DNA from 3 places in the Neobacillus sp. MER 74 genome. Region 1 is predicted to be linked to each of the others. Evidence: riboswitches for the same ligand, from Rfam matches in the RefSeq annotation. Region 1 holds a riboswitch; each other region holds the start of a gene.
The links. A riboswitch is a leader RNA that binds a small molecule or an ion and turns the genes downstream of it on or off. The one in region 1 is predicted to bind thiamine pyrophosphate.
Positions count from the first base shown of each region.

Region 1 (3,753 bases):
GATTTCATGCTATCCACCCATGGCAGCCATTCACGCAGATGTTCACGGTTTTCCTCCACCATTTGATAAAGACTTGATGCGTGATGTTGTTGAAATAGCTGGAGTTCAATATCATTATCAACCCTTAATGTAAACATTAGTCAAATCTCCCGATAAAAAATTTTTAGTTCATCATATGCAAAGCAGGTTGTTATCGGGAAGACTTAATATTAAGAAATAAAAAAATCCCTCCTTTATATAAAGTGGGATTGGTTATTCTAGCTATAAAATTACTTGTATATATGATTAGGTTAGGGCAGCAACCGGTAAGAGAATCGAGAATGTAGTTTTATCTGGAGATGAATCACATTCTAAATTTCCCTTATGTTTTTCAATAATTTCCTTGCAAACAAACAAGCCGAGGCCTGTACCTAGTTTTTTCGTCGTAAAAAATGGTTCGAAAATAGATTTTCTAAGTTCAGCAGGAATCACAGGCCCATTGTTGGAAATATTAATTTTGATGAACTGATGTTGTAGACTGCTATTGATCTCGATTGTAGGATTCGGATTCTCAGCATGATTCAAAACATCAATCGCATTAAAGATGATATTAATTAATACCTGTCTAATTTCATCTGCATACCCATTAAGAGTAATATCTTCACTGAGTTCTTTTCTTATTTTTACTTTTCCATCAAGTATGCTTGGATATAGGAAGTTTAAGACTTCCTCCACTAATGTATTTAAATTGAAGTTATCCTTTTCTTTACCAATTAACTCCTTTTTTGACAGAAGGAGAAATTGTGATATACGAAAATTAAGTTGATCCAATTCACTTGAAATGATATCTAAATATTTCATCTCCGGATGATCAGCTTTCAGTAATTGGATAAATCCTTGAACAGATGTCAAGGGGTTTCTAAACTCATGAATAAAGCTTGAGGTCATTTGCCCAAGCAATGTTAATCGATCCTGATGTGTAGAATCAATGTGCATTGTTTTTTCTTCAATAATTTTGTTTTTTGCTTCTGAGTAATGGGATACAGCATAGTATAAAAATTTATCGAAACAAAAATTTACATTGTTTAATGCTTCCTGCATGGCTGCCCATGGAATCCCAGTAATGCTTAAATGGCTGTATAGAACTGTTCTGCCAAGATTAACATTATAAACAAAATCACCAAGGTTAATATCAGCCAAAACTCTTTCTTCCGATACTTCAATAGCAAGTTTTTCAATTATGTCTAAAAGGTCTTTTTCCGTCATTTTATGCATATTAAGTAAAACATCGAGCAGAGCCTCGCCGTTTTCGTGAATTTTTAACTTAAAAGGATCCGTATTAGTGGTAACAATGGCATTTTCCCAATCTTGAATTAATTTCTGTTTATTTTGATTGAAAAAATCAATTAAATCTGTTTGGTTTTCCGTGAACATGCCGTCTTCCCCCTATGTTATTGACAAAAAACTCCTTACTGTACTTATTCGAGACATAAATAGAAATACCTCCTTTATTTTAAAATAAAAGTCTTGAATTTTATTCATATAGTCTTAATTGCTGATTCGACTAGGTAATAATAACGATAAGAAAGTATATTTTCCTTGTAAATGTGAATAAAGAAGAGTATATTTTTTTCTATGGAAACAATTGAATACTTCCACAGGGGGAGCTGCTATTCTTGCGGCTGAGAGTGAACGGTTAAGTTCTGACCCTATGAACCTGTTAGTTAACACTAGCGTAGGGATGTGGTTTGCCGATTATGAAAGCAATGCAGACAATCCTTAGCGTCGTGCATTGCTTTTTTTGTTCTTTATTTTATTGCACATCTTGTAATAGGAAGACTTCTAACGAGTCCAAAAATTGGGGGAGACGTTGTGAATCAAAAAAGAAGCAACACATTATTTATCGCTGAGGTGGCAGTTTTTTCTGCTTTAGCTTATTTATTGGATTTTCTAGCCGGAATTCTATCTTTAAAGATATGGCCACAGGGAGGTTCGGTGTCAATTGCCATGGTACCTATCTTTTTAATTGCTTATCGTTGGGGGATAAAAGGGGGCTTGTTAACAGGATTTTTACTAGGTTTATTGCAGGTTATCCTTGGATTCGCTCAAGTATACACATTCTTACAAGGATTTATTGATTATTTTCTTGCCTTTTCAGTTGTAGGGTTAGCGGGTGTCTTTACTGGTCTGGTGAAGGAGGCGATATCCAAAAATGAAAAAGGTAAGTGGATGACATATGTTATTATCGGTGCATTCTTAGGAAGTGCCTTAAGATACATCTGCCATGTTATTTCTGGCATCGTGTTCTTCGGTGAATATGCGCCAAAGGGGCAGCCGGTGGCCATTTACTCACTCCTATATAATGGAACATTCATGCTGCCAAGCTTCATCATCAGTGCAATCATTATCATCATTGTAATGAGTGCGGTACCAAAGAGATTATTTTCAAAATAACATTTATTAGTAATACGAATGGAAAAGGGCTTCAAGCTCTTTTCTATTTTTTTTATAAAGCGATTGTCGTTGATTCATGAAAATTCTTCAAACTTTTGACAAATTTATTAAGCTTTTTATCTCAAAAAAAGTGTTAAAATACAAGAAAGATAATCATTCTCAATTAGTGGAGATAGGGTGATATACATGTTTGGTTCATTAAAAGTAGGAGATAAAGGGAAAATTATTGATATTTCTCTTGTAGGTCACCTGGTACAAAGACGATTACTTGACTTAGGGATTACTGAAGGCTCTGAAGTGTGTGTAAAGTGTGTCATGCCATTTGGCGGTCCAATTATGATTGAATCTTGCGGACAATGTGTGGGTATTCGCCGTAGAGAAGCAGTTCGAATGAAAGTGGAGAGAATATAATGGACATCGCACTTATTGGAAATCCTAATACTGGGAAAACTTCATTATTTAATAATCTTACAGGTTCCTATGAGTATGTTGGTAATTGGAGCGGTGTCACCGTTGAAAAAAAAGTTGGTGTTTTTAAAAATAATATTGGTCATTTGACTGATTTACCTGGTGTGTATACACTTAATCCCTTATCGAAGGATGAAGGGGTAGTTACATCCTTCTTTCTTAATGAATCAGTGGACCGCCTGCTAAATATATTAGATGCTTCACAATTAGAACGAAATTTACATCTAACTTTGCAATTGCTTGAGTTTGAAAAACCAGCATTTATTGGACTTAATATGGTCGATGTAGCAAATAAACGCGGAATTCAAATTGATACATCTAAACTTTCTGAGCTTCTCGGAGTCCCGGTTGTTCCTATTGTGGCGAGAAATGGAAAGGGCTGTGATAAATTAGTTGATGTCATATCGACTCAATCAATCCAGCCTGCTAAAAAGAATCTTGTTTACTATGGTAAAGAGGTAGAAGCTGCAATTGTTGCTTTGACGGCTGAGATTCATGGCAAAACCAACCTTTCTGGACGATTTCTAGCTATTCAATATTTTGAAGGTAATGAATATGTTAGAAACTATGTAAATATTATTGTTGGCGAGAAAAAGCTTAATGATCTAATTGTTAACTTGGAGTCAACCTTACAAACACTTTATAATGTAAAATCATTAGCAAACTATATTTATCAAAAAAGAAGAGAAGCAATAGAAAAAATTGTTGTCGAAGTGGCCGTAAAAAGTAACTTTGACATTCCGCTTTCTGAGAAAATTGATATGATCGTTACCAATCGCTTTTTAGGAATGCCTATTTTCTTACTGCTTATGTATGTCATGTTTATGCTGACTTTTGATTGGCTCGGAACAC
Region 1 is NZ_JAMAUV010000001.1:743,815-747,567, reverse strand. Features, by position in the region: gene M3610_RS03710 (GNAT family N-acetyltransferase) at 1-137, opposite strand, end outside; gene M3610_RS03705 (histidine kinase N-terminal domain-containing protein) at 286-1,413, opposite strand; TPP riboswitch at 1,630-1,738, shown strand; gene thiT (energy-coupled thiamine transporter ThiT) at 1,852-2,433, shown strand; gene M3610_RS03695 (FeoA family protein) at 2,620-2,844, shown strand; gene feoB (ferrous iron transport protein B) at 2,844-3,753, shown strand, end outside.

Region 2 (3,753 bases), on a different contig from region 1:
CAATCTGTTTGACCACAGCCTCTCTCGACATTGGATAAACTCCGTGAACTCCTAATGTATTTTGGGCTGTTACTGCTGTTAACGCCGACATTCCAAATACATCTAATTCCTGAAATGTCTTTATGTCGGCTTGAATTCCTGCCCCGCCGCCACTATCTGAACCTGCAATTGTTAATGCTTTTTTCATTTAAATTACCCCACTTAATTAACTTTTTTGAAAGAACTATATTGATTGATATCCTCATTTGAAACAAGTGATAATTGGTTTAAGAATTCGATTTGGAAACTTCCTGATCCCTTTTCAGCTGTTTTCGCTGCTGCCTTTTCAGCGGCAACCTCATAGGATGTCAAAGCTCCCACGGAAGCCTTAAGCAGGTCCTTCTCCACTCCTGCAAACGCCCCAATCACTGAGGTTAACAAGCACCCCATACCGGTCACTTTTGTCATGATTGGGTGGCCGTTGTTAACAAGATAGCTAGTCTCGCCATCTGAGACGACATCCACTTTTCCTGTGATGATGACCACACAATTCCAAGTCTCTGCTGCTTTAATCGCAAGGCTCACGATATCCTCATTCGCTGACGCCCCCGCATCAACACCTTTAATTTCCCACTTTTCACCAAGGACATTTGCAATTTCAGCCGCGTTTCCCCGAATCGCTGAAACATTGACTTCCCTCATGATTCGTTGCGCCGTTTCGGTTCGGTACGTGGTAGCCCCAGCACCAACCGGATCAAAGATGACCGGTACATTGGATTCATTGGCTGCTTTTCCAGCAATAATCATTGAATCCACCGTTTGTGGGTTTAAGGTACCAATATTCAAAACCAGTGCACTAGCAATCTTAGCCATTTCCGCCACTTCTTCAGCAGCATACGCCATCACAGGCGAAGCGCCTAAAGCGAGCAGCCCATTCGCGGTAAAATTCGTTACCACGACATTGGTGATATTATGTACAAGCGGGTTTACCTCTCTTACTTTTTCCAACGTTTCATATAAACTAATTTTTTCCATTGTAATCTCTCCATTTCTTTTTAATATATAGCATGTGTTTTGGCACTTTGTTGATTGAAGTGCCTGGAACGGAAATCAACAGACAAGTTAAACACAACCAAAAAATAAAAAAACCAGATCCATAAATGGACCTGGTTAGTAAGTCAGAGAAAAAACATTCACTTGGCTACTTTCCTACGCTGGTATTACCCAGATCAGGTCCAAAGGGTTAAAAACATAGCGTTTTCTCTCAGCCTGATAACAGGGCACCCCTAGTAGATCGATTAGTTTATTAAATTAAGTACATAATAACGCTATGAAACTAGAATGTAAAGAAAATAGTTACAACGTATAGTAGTTTACATAATATAATTATTTTTTCAAATTTTTATAATCAGGTTAACATAATATCGTTACTGTTTACTGTTGTATGGGAACGTAACAATAAAAGCAGTCCCTTTCCCTTTTTGAGAATGAATTTCTAACTGTCCTGCTAATTTTTCCAAGCTTCGCTGTACTAAAAATAAACCAATTCCTCGATTTTCTCCCTTAGTTGAAAATCCTTTCACACATAAGCTATTTATAATTTCCTCATCGATACCTTGTCCTGTATCATGGACCTCCAACACAAGGATATTTTCATAATAATCAAACCTGACCGTTACTTTTTTAAGGGGCTGGTCCGCGACCGCATCCAGTGCATTATCAATTAAATTTCCAAGAATCGTGACCACTTCATGTGTTGTTTCCTGCCTGTGCGGTTCTGGTAACAATCCTTCTCCATCAATGATCATTTCACAGCCTTTTTCCCTTGCAAAGCTAAGTTTTCCTAAAATAAACCCTGCTAATACAGGATCTTTAAAACGACTGACGACAAATTCTACCTCAGACTGCTGGTGATTCACAATTTTGGTAATGTACGTCGAAACCATTTGATAGTCCTTCATATGAACCAAACCTGAGATTACATGCAGTTTGTTCATGAATTCATGTGATTGGGTTCTAAGTGCCTCTGCATATAACTTGACTCCGGTCAATTGTTCAGCTAACTCCTTGATTTCAGTTTTTTTCCGAAAGGTGGCAATTGCTCCAACAATCTTTCCCTTCACGATTACAGGGACACGGTTGGTTAGGATGGTAATATGATTGATTTCCTGCTCTTGATCTAATTGTGCTTCCCCAGTCCCTAGGACGGTAGAAAGTTTGGTATTTGGCATGTATTCGTCCACTCTTTTCCCTAAAAAAGGACCTTCAATACCGGCCATATGGAGGAGCCTAACCCCTTCATTATTAAGGAGAGTGGTTATCCCATCTTGATTAACCGCCAGCGTCCCTTCCTTGGTTGATTCCAGCATCGCACTTCGTTCTTCCAACAGTTTGGCTATTTCACTAGGCTCCATGCCAAACAGAATCGATTTAATTTTTCTTGCCAAAAACAGAGCTCCTAGGATGCCAACTAAAACACCCACACCGACTCCAATCAAAATAATTCTTCTACTCTGTTCGATGGCCAGATTTACTTTTTCTAACGAGATCCCAACGGCAACGGCCCCTATTTGTTTATTTTTCTTATCAAATACAGGGACGAACGAGCGTAATGATAATCCTAATGTTCCTTCGGCAGTCGAAATATGCTCTTTCCCTTTTAATACCGGACCTTCATCTCCCCCGACAAAATGCTGGCCTAATAGATTCCGATTAGGATGTGATTTTCTTATTCCATTCATGTCCATGACGACGATGAATTCAACATGGGTGGAACGCTTGATATCATTCGCATATGTTTGGATATCCTTCTCAGCTTTTTTATTCTGTAACCCGTTTATCACAAGGGACGATTGGGCAACAATCCGCGCAATATCCGTGGCTTTCTCAGCTTGCCCTTTCTTTGTTTCTTGTGAAATTCTGTTAGTGATTAATATCTCGGTAACAAACAATGCCATCACAACTACAATGCAAACTAGCAGGGTAATCGTCGTCTGTAAACGGAGTTTTGGTTTTTCAATCCTGATGTTCCAGTCCAACATGCTCCCTCCCATTTCACAAACATCGTATTTTATATTTACACTCCATATCGGTTGACTGGTCTTCCCACACCCCCGTAATGGATATGTATCTTTACTTTTCCTTCTTTTTCTAAATAATCAAGATATCTTCGTGCTGTTACCCGAGCCATACCAATGCCTTCAGCCACCTCCTCAGCAGAGACGGGTTCCTTCTCTTGCGAAAGAAAGTCGGTAATTTTTGTTAAAGTGTTCATATTTAATCCCTTTGGCAGGTTGTCTCTTTCACATTCTTCTTTTTGATCAATGAATAAGATGTGATCAAGTTCCTCTTGTGAAAGGGCCTTCTTTTCCGCTAATTTCATACGATAAGTTTTATAGTTATCTAGTGATTTTTTTATACGCTCAAAGGTAAATGGTTTCATGATATAATCGAACGCACCTTGTTGAAGAACTCCATGGATGGTTTCCATATCGCTGGCCGCTGTTATGGCAATTACATCAACGGAATAGAGCTCTGAACGAAGTTCTCTTAGCATCTCCAATCCACCCATATATGGCATATAAATGTCGATAATGGCAAGGTTGGGCCGGAGCTCTTTGATTAATCTCAGACCTTCAATCCCGTTTGCAGCAACGCCGATTATCGAAAATCCCTCCACCCGATCAATAAATTGGCGGTGAACCTCCCGAACCATCGGGTCATCTTCTATCAATATAACTTTTAATGGAAACATCCCCTGCTCCCCCTTAAAGA
Region 2 is NZ_JAMAUV010000013.1:84,979-88,731, forward strand. Features, by position in the region: gene thiD (bifunctional hydroxymethylpyrimidine kinase/phosphomethylpyrimidine kinase) at 1-187, opposite strand, end outside; gene thiM (hydroxyethylthiazole kinase) at 202-1,014, opposite strand; TPP riboswitch at 1,169-1,277, opposite strand; gene dcuS (DcuS/MalK family sensor histidine kinase) at 1,407-3,020, opposite strand; gene M3610_RS19500 (response regulator) at 3,056-3,733, opposite strand.
Region 2: it holds a riboswitch for thiamine pyrophosphate, as region 1 does, so the genes downstream of both, thiM (hydroxyethylthiazole kinase) here and thiT (energy-coupled thiamine transporter ThiT) in region 1, are expected to answer to the same signal.

Region 3 (3,753 bases), on a different contig from region 1:
ATCTGGCGTCGATGGAAGCGGCAAATGAGGCGGCCCGCCGAGCGGTCAACAGTATACTTGATGCGGCAGATTCAAAGAAAAGGAAATGCAAGATTTGGGACATGTATAAATTTGACCTATTAACTCCCTGGCACATTCACGATTGGATTCGCTATAGGAAAGGGCTCCCCTGGAATGGCGGCTCCTCCTTCTGCTCAAGGGTTGTCTACTTCCTCCTCAATGCAGGTAAATATGCTTGGGGAAAAGTCCAACAGTCTAGATGGTTTTTGTAGCCTAACCTGAACGCAACGAATTCAACCATATTACTAAAGGAAGTACATGGAACGTGAACGTGTGCTTCTTTTTGTATTGTAGACCATTTTAAAATTCTACTTTTTTTCCAGAAGATGATGAGACCTTCTTCTAGAGTCATTTAAGAATTTGTTTCATAACCTTCTCAATCCTCAGGGAAAAGTCAGACTTTTGGAGGGCAGTCAAACAAGATAGAAGGCATGACACTTTAAAAGCCATAGCTATAAATGACTACATTTTTGCCGTGAATGAAGCGGTGAATAACAAGATGATGCATTATACTGGCGTCATGACAGAGGAGTCAATATTCTTATTAAAAAAAGCCAGACAAGATCGCTCTTCTGAGGTGACCAAATTTAAACTTAGATTCACACATACATACAACAAGAACGAGTTGCAATGGGAGATGTAAGGACGCTCCCGTTGCCATCGTCTATCCGTCCGGGACTTGGTATAAAAATGTAACCCCTGAAGTGGGAAACACAATTGTAAAGCGTCATCTGGCGGAAGGTCTTTGCCTTCAGGAGCATGCGATATCCAAGAAACTTCGTCCAATGTCGGAGGAGTTTGTTTCCATTGAGGATGTGACTTCTGAAGAAACAGGGACAGAGGAGCAAATAGGATAAGGTTCAATAGAAAAAGATGTTCCATTGGAATGGGGCATCTTTTTTGTATTAGTTGAAAGGATTGGATACAGGCCATTGCCAATTTGAAGTAGGTTCATACGTATACGGGAAAGGGAAGGCAGCTGTAAAGAAGCATAAATACATTAAATAAGTTGGCATTGACTGCCTTGACTGATATAATAGTAAAATAATAACTGAAAAACGATGAAATGTGGGGGAACCGGTGTTGCCGGTTGAGATTTAGTCCGTAAGACGATTACCCTTGGAACCTGATCTGGTTGATACCGGCGGAGGGAACATATTCTTAAACAATTAATTGTTTGCTGATATGCACTCAGGTTCTTTGCCTGAGTGCTTTATTTTATTTAAGCAAGTTTTTGCCCTCTAACTAACACTGAGGTTTCGCTCTATTTCATTTGTTTCACTTTAGATTTTATTTTACATATGGGGGATACAACATGAAGAAATGGCTAGTACTACTCCTTTCAGTCCTTCTAGTGACTGGATGCAGCAGCAAAAAAGAAACAGAAAACACAAAAGAAAAAAAACAGCCGCTTAAAAAGGTCTCAATTGTACTGGATTGGACTCCAAATACCAATCATACTGGATTATATGTAGCAAAAGAAAAAGGATTCTTTAAAAAAGAGGGCTTGGATGTGGATATTATCATGCCGGGCGAGTCCGGTGCTGATCAACTAGTAGCTTCTGGCAAGGCGCAATTTGGTGTTGGCTACCAAGAAGCAATTACCCAGGCACGTATACAAGGGGTGCCGCTCGTATCGATCGCTGCAGTGATTCAGCACAATACATCTGGATTCGCTTCACCTGTTGGCAAAAAGATTCAATCTCCGAAGGATTTTGAAGGAAAAACATACGGCGGATGGGGTTCGCCAGTCGAAAAATCTGTCATCACTTCTCTCATGAAAAAGGAAAACGCCGATGACAATAAGGTGAAAATCGTGAACATGGGGGATACGGACTTTTTTACGGCTGTGAAACGAGACATCGATTTTGCTTGGATTTACTATGGATGGACTGGTGTAGAAGCGGAGCTTCGAAATGAAAAGATTAATATGGTTTACTTAACAGATTACTCTGACAAACTGGACTACTATACACCTGTTTTAGAAACCAACGAAAAAATGATCGAACAAAACCCTGAAACGGTTAAGGCATTCGTAAAAGCCGCTGCCGAGGGCTATGAATTTGCGATTAAAAACCCTGATCAAGCTGCAGATATCCTGATTAAAGCCGCACCGGATTTAGATCCAAAGCTTGTAAAGAAGAGTCAAGAATGGTTGTCTCCGAAATATCGGGATGATGCAAAGGAATGGGGAATTCAAAAGCAAGAGGTTTGGGAAAATTATGCTCAATGGATGTATGAGAATAAGCTTCTTGACAAGAAATTAGATGCGAAAAAAGCATTTACAAATGAGTTTTTACCAAAACAATAGGGGGTAGAAAAACATGGCGAATACATTAATCAGCATTCAAATCATCCCGAAAACAACGAATGGCGAGGACGTTATTCCATACGTTGATGAAGCGATTAAAGTCATTGCTGAATCTGGTGTGAAATATGAGGTACACCCGTTAGAAACAACCATGGAAGGCGAACTCCACGAATTATTTTCGGTGATTTCAAAAATGAATGAACGAATGATTGAAATGGGAAGCAAAAATGTCATTTCTCAAGTGAAAATCCTTTATCAGCCAACAGGGATTACCATGGATAACTTAACGGAGAAATATCGATCATGAGAAAGAATCTTGTAAAAGGGTGGAGACCGATTTTGGTTCTCCTCCTTTTGTTTGTCATTTGGGAGATTGTCGTGAAAATAGCAGAAGTGCCGGAATGGCTTCTTCCGCCGCCATCCAAGATTTTCACAGAGGCCATTGCCGGTTGGCATGATTTTTATCCAGATGTGTTTTCAACGGTTAAAATTTCATTATTTGGATTTGTAGTTGGAGCATTCATTGGACTGGCAGTCGCCATTTTATTTCATCTGGTACCTGTTTTAAGAGATTCTTTCTATCCATTATTGATTTTATCGCAAAATGTTCCCATTATCGTTCTTGCTCCACTGCTGGTGATTTGGTTTGGTTTTGGGTTATTGCCCAAAATGATTGTCATCACCCTTGTTTGTTTCTTTCCCATTACAGTGGCCGCCTTGGATGGATTTAGCCAAACCCCTTCAGAGTTGAAGCATTATATGAGGATGGCAGGTGCATCCAAAACACAGCTTTTTTGGAAATTGGAGCTGCCGTCATCTATGCCCTCGATTTTTTCAGGCTTTAAGGTTTCTGCCACGTATAGTGTAATGGGTGCCGTTATTTCTGAATGGCTTGGTGCTAAGCAGGGGATCGGTGTCTTTATGACATTCGCATCGTCGTCTTTTCGAACGGACCGGGTGTTCGTTGCCATTTTTACCATCATGTTCTTAAGCCTCTTCTTTTTCTTTTTCATCTTTTTTATGGAACGAAGAGTGGTTCGATGGCAGCCGAAAGGGGATGAGAAAAAATGAGCTATCTTCATTTTCAAAACGTTTCGAAACGTTTCGGGCAAAAGGAAGTACTAAAAGACCTTGATTTTTCCATTCATAAAGATGAATTTGTTTCGATTATTGGCCCTTCAGGCAGTGGGAAAAGCACCATTTTCAATTTAATAGGAGGAATTCTTTCACCAGATGAAGGGGAGATCCTATTAGAAGGCAAGTCCATTAATGGCAAGCGTGGTTTAATTAGCTACATGCCTCAAACTTCTTCTCTTTTCCCGTGGAGGACGATCCTTGAAAATGTCCTTCTTGGCCAAGAACTTCAGGGTAAAAAAGACGTA
Region 3 is NZ_JAMAUV010000022.1:47,931-51,683, reverse strand. Features, by position in the region: gene M3610_RS23060 (hydroxysqualene dehydroxylase) at 1-272, shown strand, start outside; partial or broken gene M3610_RS23055 (transcriptional regulator) at 440-598, shown strand; gene M3610_RS23050 (hypothetical protein) at 765-917, shown strand; TPP riboswitch at 1,121-1,230, shown strand; gene M3610_RS23045 (ABC transporter substrate-binding protein) at 1,376-2,371, shown strand; gene M3610_RS23040 (MTH1187 family thiamine-binding protein) at 2,385-2,678, shown strand; gene M3610_RS23035 (ABC transporter permease) at 2,675-3,442, shown strand; gene M3610_RS23030 (ABC transporter ATP-binding protein) at 3,439-3,753, shown strand, end outside.
Region 3: it holds a riboswitch for thiamine pyrophosphate, as region 1 does, so the genes downstream of both, M3610_RS23045 (ABC transporter substrate-binding protein) here and thiT (energy-coupled thiamine transporter ThiT) in region 1, are expected to answer to the same signal.